Regions from separate parts of the Streptomyces sp. NPDC087263 genome, predicted to be linked through region 1. Evidence: riboswitches for the same ligand, from Rfam matches in the RefSeq annotation. Region 1 holds a riboswitch; each other region holds the start of a gene.
What was found. Region 1 has a riboswitch for thiamine pyrophosphate ahead of thiC (phosphomethylpyrimidine synthase ThiC). Riboswitches for the same ligand answer to the same signal wherever they lie in the genome.
Positions count from the first base shown of each region.

Region 2: linked by a shared signal. The riboswitch ahead of thiO (glycine oxidase ThiO) and the one ahead of thiC (phosphomethylpyrimidine synthase ThiC) in region 1 are both predicted to bind thiamine pyrophosphate.
Region 3: linked by a shared signal. The riboswitch ahead of ACIPC1_RS05725 (thiamine ABC transporter substrate binding subunit) and the one ahead of thiC (phosphomethylpyrimidine synthase ThiC) in region 1 are both predicted to bind thiamine pyrophosphate.

Region 1 covers NZ_JBIUYT010000004.1:115,165-119,728, reverse strand. Annotated here, with positions in the region: gene ACIPC1_RS13835 (YibE/F family protein) at 1-1,205, opposite strand, end outside; TPP riboswitch at 1,277-1,433, shown strand; gene thiC (phosphomethylpyrimidine synthase ThiC) at 1,426-3,249, shown strand; gene ACIPC1_RS13825 (hypothetical protein) at 3,395-4,261, opposite strand; gene ACIPC1_RS13820 (metallophosphoesterase) at 4,444-4,564, opposite strand, start outside.
Region 2 covers NZ_JBIUYT010000001.1:223,965-228,528, forward strand. Annotated here, with positions in the region: gene ACIPC1_RS01015 (Rv2175c family DNA-binding protein) at 1-290, opposite strand, end outside; gene ACIPC1_RS01020 (NAD(P)/FAD-dependent oxidoreductase) at 440-1,672, opposite strand; gene ACIPC1_RS01025 (hypothetical protein) at 1,800-2,177, opposite strand; TPP riboswitch at 2,230-2,342, shown strand; gene thiO (glycine oxidase ThiO) at 2,340-3,536, shown strand; gene thiS (sulfur carrier protein ThiS) at 3,533-3,745, shown strand; gene ACIPC1_RS01040 (thiazole synthase) at 3,749-4,543, shown strand.
Region 3 covers NZ_JBIUYT010000002.1:111,216-115,779, forward strand. Annotated here, with positions in the region: gene ACIPC1_RS05720 (ABC transporter permease) at 1-712, opposite strand, end outside; gene ACIPC1_RS05725 (thiamine ABC transporter substrate binding subunit) at 688-1,779, opposite strand; TPP riboswitch at 1,859-1,977, opposite strand; gene rlmN (23S rRNA (adenine(2503)-C(2))-methyltransferase RlmN) at 2,026-3,132, opposite strand; gene ACIPC1_RS05735 (phosphatidate cytidylyltransferase) at 3,246-4,376, opposite strand; gene frr (ribosome recycling factor) at 4,376-4,564, opposite strand, start outside.

The DNA of each region.
Region 1 (4,564 bases):
CCGAGCGAACCGATGATGACGCCCGCGAGCAGCAGACCGCTCATGTCGATGTTCGGATACAACCCGTGGATCAGGCCGGTGTTGTCGTCCGTGTTGCCGGTCAGCGCGGCCCAGCTGATGAACACGGAGCCGAGAAACCCGATCAGCAGCAGCGAGAGCAGGGTGCCGATCACCGCCACCGATGTCCGGGCCGAGAGGCCATGGCACATGTAGAGGGCGATCAGCATGATGGCGCTTGCCCCGACGACCGCCACGCCCAGCGGGTTCGAGCCCTGCAGGATGGCGGGCAGGATGAAGAACGTCAGGATCATGAAGCTGACGGCCAGTGCGACCAGCGCCATGACACCGCGCAGCCGGCCCACCCCCACGACGACCAGCGCGAAGATCCCGGCGAGCAGTGTCATCGGGATCCTGCGGTTCACATCGCTGACCGAGTACTGCAAGTCCTTCGGCGCGGAGGGCTCGTACGCGACCACGACCTTCTCGCCCTGGTGCAACTGGCGTGACTGGTCCGGCTGGACGATCTCGGTGAACGTACGGCCCTTGTCGCTGCCGGTGTCGACCCGGATCGTCGCCTTTTTGCAGTCACCCGTCGCCTGTTGCTGTGCCGAGGAGCCCTCGGCGGTGGACGTGTCGCCGGTCGGGGTCTCCCCCGAGGCGTTCACGGAATCGCAGTCCACCTTGTCGATCTTGGTGACCGTCGCCTGCTGGGTCTGCCGGTCGAAACCGACGCCGGTGCGCTCGTGCCCCGGGGCGCCCCCCGGCCAGAGCACCACGAGCCCCACGACGACCGCGGCGGCGAACGGGATCAGCACCGCGCCGATGACCTTGCGCAGATGCTTGGAGACGGGGGCGGCGGGGCCATGGCTGTGACTGTGCGAATGGCCGTGGCTGTCGCCGGACCCCTGGCCGCCACCAGCCCCATGGCCGCCGCCAGGCTCCTGCCCGCCGCCTGCTCCCGGGCCGTCACCGGGCCCATGCCACCCACCGGCCCCCTGCCCACCACCAGGCCCCTGCCCGCCACCAGGCCCGTGGCCGCCGCCAGGCTCCTGCCTACCGCCCGGCCCCGGGACGTCGCCGCGCCCTCTGCCGCCACCAGGTCCGTGCCCTTGGTCGTGGCCGCGGCCGTGCCCGTGACCGTCGCCGGGACCATGTCCGTGCGGCGGCTCGGACGGCGGAATAGGGGGCTGCTGCATCGTGGTCACCGACCGATCATCGCAAGAACGGACGGGGCCCACTGTTCAGCGCGCCCGATGTGACGCTAGCGTGGAGGCACCTTTGCACACGCGGGAGCTCGGAGCACCGGGCTGAGAGGGCGCTGACCTTCGTCTCAGCGATGTTTCACATGAAACATCGGCAGACGGAATCCGCTGCGTCGACCGCCGAACCTGTTACCGGGTAATGCCGGCGTAGGGAGTAGGTCTCATGACCAACAAGGACGTAGTAGGCACGTCTGCCTCCAGTCAGACGGACGGGGCTTCTTCCCCTGCCCAGAACGACGGGGCCGGGCAGTCCATCGGCTGGCACAAGGCGTACGTCGAGGGTTCGCGCCCCGATCTGCGGGTGCCGGTCCGTCAGGTACACCTCACCAACGGCCAGTCCGTCACGCTGTACGACACCTCCGGCCCGTACACCGATCCGACCGTCGACACCGACGTACGCAGGGGTCTGGCACCGCTGCGTGAGAACTGGATCATCGCCCGCGGCGACACCGAGGAATACGCGGGCCGCCCGATCCGTCCTGAGGACGACGGGGTCAAGCACACCTCACCGCGCGGCGGCCTCCGTAACCTCGACGCGGTCTTCCCGGGGCGGCCGCGCCAGCCGCGCCGTGGCCGCTCCGGACAGGCCGTGACACAGCTCGCGTACGCCCGGCGCGGTGAGATCACGCCCGAGATGGAGTTCGTGGCGGTTCGCGAGAACGTCGCCGCCGAGGTCGTACGCGAGGAGATCGCCGCCGGTCGCGCGGTGCTGCCCGTGAACGTCAACCATCCGGAGATCGAGCCGATGATCATCGGCAAGCGGTTCCTGGTGAAGGTCAACGCGAACATCGGCAACTCCGCGGTGACCTCCTCCATCGAGGAGGAGGTGGACAAGATGACCTGGGCCACGAAGTGGGGCGCGGACACGGTCATGGACCTGTCCACCGGCCGCAACATCCACACCACCCGTGAGTGGGTACTGCGCAACTCCCCCGTGCCGATCGGCACCGTGCCGCTCTACCAGGCCTTGGAGAAGGTGGACGGCCGCGCCGAGGAGCTGACCTGGGAGATCTACAAGGACACGGTCATCGAGCAGGCCGAGCAGGGTGTGGACTACATGACGGTCCACGCGGGCGTGCGCCTGCCGTTCGTACCGCTCACCGCGAACCGCAAGACCGGTATCGTCTCGCGCGGCGGCTCGATCATGGCGGCGTGGTGCCTGGCCCACCACCAGGAAAGCTTCCTCTACGAGAACTTCGAGGAACTGTGCGAGATCCTCGCCGCGTACGACGTCACGTACTCGCTCGGGGACGGGCTGCGGCCGGGGTCGATCGCGGACGCCAACGACGCGGCGCAGTTCGCGGAGTTGAGGACGCTCGGGGAACTCAACACGATCGCGAAGCGTTTCAACGTTCAGACCATGATCGAGGGCCCGGGACATGTCCCGATGCACAAGATCAAGGAGAACATCGACCTTCAGCAGGAGATCTGTGATGAAGCTCCGTTCTATACGCTCGGCCCGCTGACGACGGACGTCGCTCCGGCGTACGACCACATCACCTCCGGTATCGGTGCCGCGATGATCGCCTGGTGGGGCACGGCCATGCTCTGCTATGTCACGCCCAAGGAGCACTTGGGCCTGCCCAACCGTGACGACGTGAAGACCGGCGTCATCACCTACAAGATCGCCGCCCACGCAGCCGACCTCGCCAAGGGGCACCCAGGTGCGCAGGTATGGGACGACGCGCTGTCCGACGCCCGTTTCGAGTTCCGCTGGGAGGACCAGTTCAACCTGGCCCTCGACCCCGACACGGCACGGGAGTTCCACGACGAGACCCTCCCGGCCGAGCCTGCCAAGACAGCCCACTTCTGCTCCATGTGCGGGCCGAAGTTCTGCTCCATGAAGATCAGCCACAGCATCACCGAGCAGTTCGGCGGTACGGCGGCCGCGGGGGCCTCCGCCGAGGAGGTCGCCGAGGGGATGCTGCAGAAGTCGAAGGAGTTCGCGGCGAGCGGGAACCGGGTGTATCTGCCGCTGGCTGACTGACTGGAACGCGGGCAGTGCGCCGGGGCTGTTGGGACAGGTCCGGTGCACTGCCCGGTCGGCGGGCTCCGCAGGCTGCGACGTGTTCGAGCATGTAGCCGGCGAGCTCGGGCGGTTGGAGGTTGAGCGGCGCGGTCACGGCCGGGTGTCACTCCGGCTGGTGTTCGGGCCCTCCGAAGTCCGGGCTGGAGAAGTCCGGGCTTGAGTAGCTCGGGCGTTGGCCGGCTGCCGGGCCGCCGTCGGGGCTGCTGAACCCCGGCCGGTTGTAGCCCAGTTGCGGCATGCGGCTCGTCGGTGTCGGCGACGGACGGCCGAATGTTGCCGAGCCCGGATCCGCGAGAGCCTCCCGGAGGAACGGCAGGATGCCGCGCTCCAGCAGAGCCTCGCGCCAGGCTTCCCTGGCCCGGGCGACCTGTTCGTCGAGCTCGCCGTGTGCTCCGGCCTGGAGCGAGGACGAGCCGTTGCGCAGGGCGGTGAGCAGGAGTCCGACCGCGGCGACCAGAATCGCGGCCGCCGTGACCGCGCCGAAGACCCACCCGGTGGTCAGGAGGGTCTTGGCGAACGCCGGCTCGGGGGTGATCATCTTCAGGATGTACCCCACGAGCAGGAATATCGCCGCGGCTGTCCCGGCGAGGACGGGGGCGAGCACCGCGACGACGGCGATGGCGCCCGCTCCGGCTGACTCGGTGACCTCCCCCACGGTGGCGGCGAGCCCCATCGCGCTCGAACCCGGCTCGGCGGAACCGGCTTCCTTGCGGACAGGCGGGGTGCTCGGCGCCGGCTGACGCAGTTCCTCACGGACCTTCACGTAGTGCTGGTACTCGGTTGCCGCTGCCACCGCGATGAGCGCGGTGGCGTTGAGCGCCATGGTGCGCAGTTGTTCCGGATTGAGCCGCTGGCCGACAGCGGCGAGTTCCGGGCGGTGTGGTGCGGAGCGCAGCGCCTCATCGAGGATCCGCTCATAGTCCTGGCGGTCCTCGCTCAGCAGGTGCTGCGGAACGCTGTTCATCTGCATCCCCCGATGCTCCGTAGGGCTGATGGCTCGCACGCTGACGAGCCGTTGGGCAGAAACGGAGGGGAGCCTGCTACGGATAGTCCGATGGTAGAGCGGTGATGGCACGCCGTGACAGGGGCTTTCCAGAAATTGCCCCCTGGCCGGCACGGTCCTTCGCAGGGCAAGGCCTGCCCGAAGAACCCTCAGTCGGCCAGTGGCAGTTGCTGGACCAGCAGTTTTCCGGCCATGGTCACGCCGCCGTCCATCGCGATGGCCAGTCCGTCGGCGTAGAGATGCGGTCCCTCGACCACGGGGCCCGAACTG
Region 2 (4,564 bases), on a different contig from region 1:
CTCGGGTCGGGGGTGAAGAGCCACTCGAGCATCTCTTCGTCGGAGAAGCCGTCGTCCCGCAGGAGCGTCAAAGTGCCTGTCAGGCCCTTGACGACCTTCTGCTCGACCCCGTCGATGAAAGCGGCGGGGACGTGCAGCGCGCGGTTCTCACCACGGCGTACGGCGATCACCTGGCCCTCCCTGACCAACTGCCGGACGCGGGTCACCTCGACACCGAACTGTTCGGCGATGTCGGGGAGGGTGAGCCAGGCGGGGACGAGAGCATCGATCTTTGCGTCAATCTCGGTCACAGGACAAGCCTGCCATCCCGGACTGACACTCGGTAGCCGAGCCCCGTCAGGATCGGGTCACAGAGCGGCCGGATCGCCCGTCGGATCGGGTCACCGCACGGCCGGATCGCCCGCCCGGCACCGGTTCCGCCCACGGCGAACCAGCCCCGCTACGGCGTCGGCGTCGCCGTCTTCAGCGGCCGCGACGGGTCCGACAGCAGCTCCGGGTCCATCGGAGTGCCCGCCTCGATAAGTTTCCGGCCCTGGGCCAGGTCCCTGGGCCGGCCCACCGCGAGGAGGGCGACCAGACGGCCGTCATGCAGCCAGCAGACCGTCCAGGCGGCGCCGGACGGGTCACCGCGCCAGACGGTCGTGTCCGCGGGTGCGTGGTGGCCGACGTACTGGACGAAGCGGCCGAACTGCTCGGACCAGAAGTACGGGACGGGGTCGTACGCCACAGGAGACTCGCCGATGATGTTCGCCGCCACCGTGCGCGGACCCTGCAGGGCGTTGTCCCAGTGGTGGACCAGAAGGCGGTCCTCGTACCTTCCCGAAGGGAAGGAAGCGCAGTCGCCGACCGCGTACACGTCCGGCACCGAGGTGCGCAGATGGTCGTCTGCCACGACCTCGCGGTGGGCGCCGAGCTCGATGCCGGAGCCGCTGAGCCAGCCGGTGGCGGGGCGCGCGCCGATGCCGACGACGACGGCGCCCGCGGGCACCCGGGAGCCGTCGTCCAGCACCACCGCGCCGGGCTCGACGCGCTCCACGCGCGCGTGGGTGCGCAACGAGGCCCCGCTGTCCGCGTACCAGGCGGCCATCGGCGCGGCCACCTCGGCGGGCAGCGCCCCGGCGAGCGGCCGGTCGGCCGCCTCGATGACGGTCACCGCGCACCCCGCCTCACGTGCCGCGGTGGCGAACTCGGCGCCGATCCAGCCCGCCCCCACCACCACGATGTCGTGCTGCTGGGCGAGCACGGGACGCAGCCGCTCGGCGTCGTCCAGGGTGCGCAGCAGATGTACCCCGGGCACGCCCTCCGCGCCCGGCAGCCGGATCGGTTCCGCACCCGTCGCGATCACCAGGACGTCGTACGGCACCGGCCCCGCGGCAGTGTCCAGCTCATGGTCTTCGGGGCGTACGCCGAGCGCCTCCCGCCCGAGCCGCAGGTCGATGTCCAGTGCCTCGAAGTCGAGGTCGAAGGCGGAACCCTCGGCCTTGCCGAGCAGTACCGCCTTGGACAGCGGTGGCCGGTCGTACGGCTGGTGCGGCTCCGCCCCGATCAGCGTCACGCCGCCGCCGAAACCCTGTTCCCGCAGGGCTACCGCGGTCTGCACGCCGGCCATGCCCGCGCCCACGACGACGACCTGCCGTACCGTCCGCTCCTGAACCTGCGTCTCCTCGGTCACCTGATCACCATAGACAGCTGACAATGCGTCAGTCAGGGGGCGTGCTCAGTGACCTGCTCCACACCGCCCGTCCTGACCTGCTCCACGCCACCCATCCTGACCTGCTCCGCACGACTGGGCCGCACCGCTAGGACGGACCTGCTCCGCACCGCTGGGCCGCACCACTCGGACGGACCTCTTCCACCACACTGGTCCCGCTGCCCCGCTGCGACTCCCACTCCCAGCTCTCCTCCAGGCGTACGCGCCCGCCGGGCAGCTCCGCCACGCGGGACACGCAGTGCCCCGAGGAGGTGCTGCCGTCGCGCTTCAGCTGTACGTACCGGAAGTCGAGGCGGTCGCCCTCGCGGGTACCCAGGAGATGACCACGTACGACGTCGCCGCCTTCGTATTCGGCCCAGATCTCGCCGTCCCGCTCGTGGTACGTGAAACGGGTGCGCGTACCCACCTGACCCGGCGCCTGGTCGGCGACCGGGGACAGGACGAGGCCGTCGAGCGAACGGGCCACGGACGGAGGCTCCCTTACTGAGACATACGGCGGCGAGCTAGGCTGGCCAACGTAAAGCACTCGCGGGAGTCCGGACGCACCGGGCTGAGAGGGAGGCTGGACGGCCTCCGACCGTACGAACCTGATCCGGGTCATGCCGGCGAAGGGAGGGGCTGGACGCCCATGTCGCATACACCGTCCGACACATCTCGTACATCCCTGTCATCGGGCACCTCAGACGTCCTTGTCATCGGGGGCGGAATCATCGGGCTGGTGACGGCCTGGCGGGCCGCGCAGCGCGGGTTGACGACCACGCTGGTGGATCCCGAGCCCGGCGGCGGCGCCGCGCAGGTCGCGGCCGGCATGCTCGCCGCCGTCACCGAACTGCACTACGGCGAACAGACCCTGCTGGGCCTCAACCTCGCTTCCGCACACCGCTACCCGGACTTCGTCGCCGAGCTCACCGAGGCGACGGGCCAGGACCTCGGCTACCGCCGGTGCGGCACCCTGGCCGTCGCACTGGACGCCGACGACCGCGCCCACCTGCGCGAACTGCACACCCTGCAACGTCAGTCGGGGCTCGACTCGGAGTGGCTCAGCGGCCGTGAGTGCCGCCGCCTGGAGCCGATGCTCGCGCCCGGCGTGCGTGGCGGTCTGCGGGTCGACGGCGACCACCAGATCGATCCGCGCCGACTGGCGAAAGCCCTGGTCACGGCATGCGAGCGGGCCGGAGTGGTGTTTTGCCGCAAGTGGGCCGAGCGCCTGGGCGTGGTACGGAACCGGGCCCAGGGAGTCGTCACCGGGGACGGCGGCAAGCTGTCGGCCGGGCAGGTGGTCCTCGCCGCGGGCAGCCTCAGTGGGCGCCTCGCGGGCGTTCCCGAGGACGTACTGCCGCCCGTGCGCCCCGTGAAGGGGCAGGTGCTGCGGCTGACCGTGCCACGGCCGTACGCGCCCTTCCTCAGCCGCACCGTGCGCGCCGTCGTGCGCGGCAGTCACGTCTACCTGGTGCCGCGCGAGAACGGCGAGCTCGTCGTCGGCGCGACCAACGAGGAGCTCGGCTGGGACACGACGGTGACCGCGGGCGGCGTGTACGAGTTGCTGCGCGACGCCCATGAGCTGGTCCCCGGGATCACCGAGCTGCCGCTCACCGAGACCCGCGCCGGACTGCGCCCCGGCTCGCCCGACAACGCACCGCTGCTCGGACCGACCGAGCTCGACGGGCTCCTCCTGGCGACCGGGCACTACCGCAACGGCGTCCTGCTGACACCCGTCACCGGTGACGCGATGGCGCATGCCCTGACCACCGGTGAACTGCCGGACGTGGCACGCCCCTTCACCCCCAAGCGCTTCAGCCCGGCCCGCACGGAGCAGCCCGTATGAGCATCCTCGTCAGCGTCCTCGTCAACGGAGAGCGGCAGCGGATCGCCGCCGGCACCGCTCTCGACACGCTCGTCGCGGCGCTCACCCCGGCCCCGTCCGGTGTCGCCGCCGCGCTCAACGAAACCGTCGTCCCGCGCGGGCAGTGGTCGTCCACCGCCCTCTCCGAGGGAGACCGCGTCGAAGTCCTCACCGCCGTCCAAGGAGGCTGACCCATGGCCGACGATCCCTTTCTCCTCGGTGGTACGTCCTTCACGTCCCGTCTGATCATGGGTACGGGGGGTGCGCCGAGCCTGGATGTCCTGGAGCGCTCGCTCGTCGCCTCCGGCACGGAGCTGACGACGGTCGCGATGCGGCGCGTAAACGCTTACGTGCACGGTTCGGTGCTGTCCGTCCTCGACCGGCTCGGCATCCGGGTACTGCCGAACACGGCGGGCTGCTTCACCGCGGGCGAGGCCGTACTGACCGCCCGCCTCGCGCGCGAGGCGCTGGGCACCGACGTGATCAAGCTGGAGGTCATCGCCGACGAGCGCACACTGCTGCCCGATCCGATCGAGCTGCTCGACGCGGCGGAGACGCTGGTGGACGACGGATTCATCGTGCTGCCGTACACGAACGACGACCCGGTGCTCGCGCGGAAACTGGAAGACGTCGGGTGCGCGGCGATCATGCCGCTGGGCTCGCCGATCGGATCCGGGCTCGGGATCCGGAACCCGCACAACTTCCAGCTGATCGTGGAGCACGCGCGCGTGCCGGTGATTCTGGACGCGGGGGCCGGTACGGCGTCCGATGCCGCGCTCGCGATGGAGCTGGGGTGTGCGGGGGTGATGCTCGCGTCGGCCGTGACGCGGGCGCAGGAGCCGGTGCTGATGGCCGAGGGCATGCGGCATGCGGTGGAGGCGGGGCGGCTTGCCTACCGTGCGGGGCGGATTCCTCGGCGGCACTTCGCCGAGGCGTCGTCCCCTGCGGAGGGGCTCGCTCGGTTGGATCCGGAGCGGCCGGCGTTCTGACCTTCGGCCGTCCGTCGGCGG
Region 3 (4,564 bases), on a different contig from region 1:
CGAGGGTCGAGAAGGTGGGACCGCCGAGGATCTGCACCACACCGAAGGAGGTGAAGGTGAAGAGGAACACCATCAGCGCGGCGGCGGCAACGGCCGGGCTCAGGGCCGGCAGCGTCACCTTGCGCCAGGCCGCGAACCGGGAGGCGCCGAGCATCCGGGCGGCCTCCTCCTGACGCGGGTCGAGCTGCGACCAGAGCCCGCCGACGGTACGGACGACGACCGCGTAGTTGAAGAAGACGTGCGCGAGCAGGATCGCCCAGACGGTGGTGTCGAGCCGTACGCCCCACAGTTCGTCCAGCAGCCCGCCCCGGCCGACCAGCGCCAGGAACGCCGTACCGACGACGACCGTCGGCAGCACGAACGGCACGGTCACCACCGCCCGCAGCACCTGCTTGCCCCTGAAATCGAAACGCGCGAAGACGTACGCGCCGGGGAGCGCGATCAGCAGTGTGAGCGCGGTCGAGGCAAGCGCCTGCCAGGTGGTGAACCACAACACGTGCCGGATGTCGGACTGCGCGAGGACATCCCCGATCCGCCCGAACTGCCAGACCCCGTCGACCTTGAGGCCGCGGGCCACGATCGCCGCCACGGGGTAGGCGAAGAAGACGCCGAAGAACGCGATCGGCAGGGCCATCAGCCCGAGCCGCGCCGCACCTCCCCGACGGGACTTCCTTCGCGCCCGGGGCGTTACTTCAGTACGAGTGAGGTCCACGACTTGACCCACTGGTCACGGTTCTCGGCGATCTTGCTGGGGGCCATGGTCTCGGGGTCCTTGGCCTGCGGCCCGAACTCCGTGAACTCGGCCGGCACCTTCGCGCCCTCCACCACCGGGTAGACGAACATGTTCAGCGGCATGTCGTCCTGGAACTGCTTGGTGATCAGGAAGTCGATGAGCGCCTCGCCGCCCTTGGTGTTCTTCGCGTTGCTCAGCAGCCCCGCGTACTCGACCTGCCGGAAGCAGGTGCCGGTCGCGACGCCGGTCGGCGCGGTCGTCGGCTTCGGGTCGGCGTAGATGACCTCGGCGGGCGGCGAGGAGGCGTAGGAGACGACGAGCGGACGGTCCGCCTTGGCCTTCTTGCCGCCCGCGGACCCGGAGAAGTCCTCGTTGTACGCCTGCTCCCAGCCGTCGACGACCTCGACGCCGTTGGCCTTGAGCTTGGTCCAGTAGTCCTGCCAGCCGTCGTCCCCGTACTTCGCCGCGGTCCCGAGCAGGAAGCCGAGGCCAGGCGAGGAGGTGGAGGCGTTCTCGGTGACGAGCAGGTTCTTGTACTCGGGCTTGATCAGATCCTCGAAGGACTGCGGCGGCGTCAGCTTGTGCTCGCTGAAGTAGGCCTTGTCGTAGTTGACGCAGATGTCGCCCGTGTCGATGGGCGTCACCCGGTGCTTGTCCTCGTCGACCCGGTACTCCGGGAGGATCTGGTCCGAGCCCTTGGCGTCGTACGACTGGAAGAGCCCGTTGTCGAGCGCGCGGGACAGCAGGGTGTTGTCGACGCCGAAGAAGACGTCGCCCTGCGGGTTGTCCTTGGTGAGGATCGCCTTGTTGACGGCCTGCCCCGCGTCGCCGTCCTTGAGGACCTTGACCGTGTACCCGGACTCCTTCTCGAAGGCGCTCAGCACGTCCTTGGAATAGGCGAAGGAGTCATGGCTGACGAGAGTCACCGTCTTGGAGTCACCACCGCTCCCGGAACCGGAATCGGTCGAGCCGCACGCGGAGAGCGTGACGAGCCCCAACCCCACACCGACAGCGACGACGGCCGTGATCGTCTTCTTCTTGCTCACTGAATTCCTCCTGGGATGACCAGGAAGAGACGCGGCCCTGCCCGGGAACCTCTGACAGTTCCCGGGCAGGGCGCAACAGCTTGAGTATTGACCGAACTTCCTACCCAGAATGACCTGGGCAAGGTTCTGAGGGTCTGCGGCCCACCGGTGGCCCGGCTACCGCACTCTCAGCGCTGTGGCGCTCCCCTGTCGGAATATGAAGATGTAGGTACCTAAGGATGCACGTACGCAGCCATGTTGCCCAGGTTACCGCTCGGTGGCCGCGAGCTGACCGCACGCCCCGTCGATCTCCTGACCGCGGGTGTCCCGAACGGTGACCGGCACCCCGTGGGCCGCGATCGCCTCGACGAACGCCTTCTCGTCCTCGGGCCGCGAGGCGGTCCACTTCGAACCCGGCGTCGGGTTCAGCGGGATGAGATTGACATGCACGGGCTTGCCCTTGAGCATCCGCCCGAGCCGGTCGCCACGCCAGGCCTGGTCGTTGATGTCCCTGATCAGCGCGTACTCGATGGAGAGCCGGCGCCCGGACTTCGCCGCGTACTCCCAGCCGGCGTCCAGCACCTCCCGCACCTGCCACCGCGTGTTCACGGGGACGAGGGTGTCGCGCAGCTCGTCGTCGGGCGCGTGCAGGGAGATGGCGAGGCGGCACTTGAAGCCCTCGTCGGAGAACCGGTTGATCGCCGGGACGAGCCCGACGGTCGACACGGTGATGCCCCGCTGCGAGAGGCCGAGCCCGTCCGGCTCGGGGTCGGTCAGCGCGCGGATCGCCCCGACCACCCTCTTGTAGTTGGCCAGCGGCTCACCCATCCCCATGAAGACGATGTTGCTGAGCCGCGACGGACCACCCGGGATCTCGCCGTCCCGAAGCGCCCGCATGCCATCGACGATCTGGTGCACGATCTCGCCGGTGGAGAGGTTCCGGTCGAGCCCGGCCTGCCCGGTCGCACAGAACGGGCAGTTCATGCCGCACCCGGCCTGCGAGCTGATGCACATGGTCACCCGGTCCGGGTACCGCATCAGCACGGACTCGACGAGCGTGCCGTCGAACAGCCGCCACAAGGTCTTGCGAGTGGTCTCCTGGTCGGTCGACAGATGCCGCACGACCGTCATCAGCTCGGGAAGCAACGCCTCCTGAAGCTTCCCGCGCGAGGCGGCCGGGATGTCCGTCCACTCCGCGGGGTCGTGCGCGTACCGCGCGAAGTAGTGCTGCGACAGCTGCTTGGCACGAAACGGCTTCTCACCGATCGCGGCAACCGCTTCCTTACGCTCAGCGGGCGTGAGATCGGCAAGATGCCGCGGCGGCTTCTTGGCTCCGCGCGGGGCGACGAATGTGAGTTCTCCGGGCTTAGGCATGGCCGTACCAGTGTCGCAGACATACGGAGAGGGACTCGCCGCCCTGTGGACAACGAGCCCCTCACCGACAAACCCGCACGTCAGCGACGTACAGACGCATACACAACAGCAGGTCAGCCCGACCCGACGAAGATCACCAACAGCAGCCACACCACCGGAGCTGTGGGCAACAGCGAGTCCAACCGGTCCATGATCCCGCCGTGACCCGGCAGCAGCGTGCCCATGTCCTTGATGCCCAGGTCCCGCTTGATCATGGACTCGCCGAGGTCGCCCAGCGTGGCGCTGGCGGCGACCGCGAGGCCCAGGAGCAGGCCCTGCCACCAGGTGCCGTCGTCGATCAGGAACTCCATGCACAGCGCACCCGCGGCCATCGCGAAAGTGACCGCTCCGACCAGGCCCTCGCGGGTCTTGCCGGGGCTGATGCGCGGCGCCAGCTTGTGCTTGCCGAAGCGCCAGCCGATCGCGTACGCGCCCGTGTCACTGACCACGGCGAGCAGCAGGAACGTGAGCACCCGCCATGAGCCGTCGTCGGCCGCGAGCATCAGCGCGACGAACGTGGCCAGGAACGGGATGTAGAAGGCCGCGAACACACCGGCCGTGACGTCCTTCAGATAGCCCTCGGGGGGCTCCGTCATGCGCCAGACCAGGACGGCCAGCGCGGTGAGTGCCATCGCCACCCACGCACCCTCGGCGCCCCGGACGTAACCGGAGACGACCATCGCCGCACCGCCGAGCGCCAGCGGCACGAGAGGCGCCTTGATGCCCTTGCGCTCCTCCAGCCGCGATGTGAGCTCCCACAGCCCCACGACCACAGCGACCGCTATCACGCCGATGAAGACGGCCTTGACGATGAACAACGACGCGATGATCACCGCGCCGAGCCCGACGCCCACCCCTATGGCCGCGCCCAGGTCCCGTCCCGCGCTCTTCTTCTGCGGTGCGGAGGCGGGCTGTGGGTCGCTGGGCATGGGCTCCTGCGGCTTCTGCGACGGGCCTCCGTAGGGCGGCGCCGTCGCCGGTGTGTCGTCGCGGAACAGGGGACCGCTCAGCCGAGCGGCCCCCCGGTCGTCATCCTGGTCTCCGCCATGTTCGGGTACGTCGGGCACGATGGGCATGGGGCGAGTGTGCTGCGCGTCATACGCATCGTATGGGGGACCCGCCGGGGCAGCCCCCTGGACAGGCCCCTGCTCGGACGGCCCCCAGTACCCGGCTTGTGGCGGCGGCGCCCAGGAAGAGTCGTTCATCAGACCTCGAGCAGCTCCGCTTCCTTGTGCTTCAGGAGCTCGTCCACCTGAGCGGCGTACTTCGCCGTGGTGTCGTCGAGTTCCTTCTCCGCACGGCGGCCCTCGTCCTCGCCGACCTCGCCGTCCTTGATCAGCTTGTCGATGGTCTCCTTCGCCTTGCGGCGGACGGAGCGAATCGAGATCTTGGC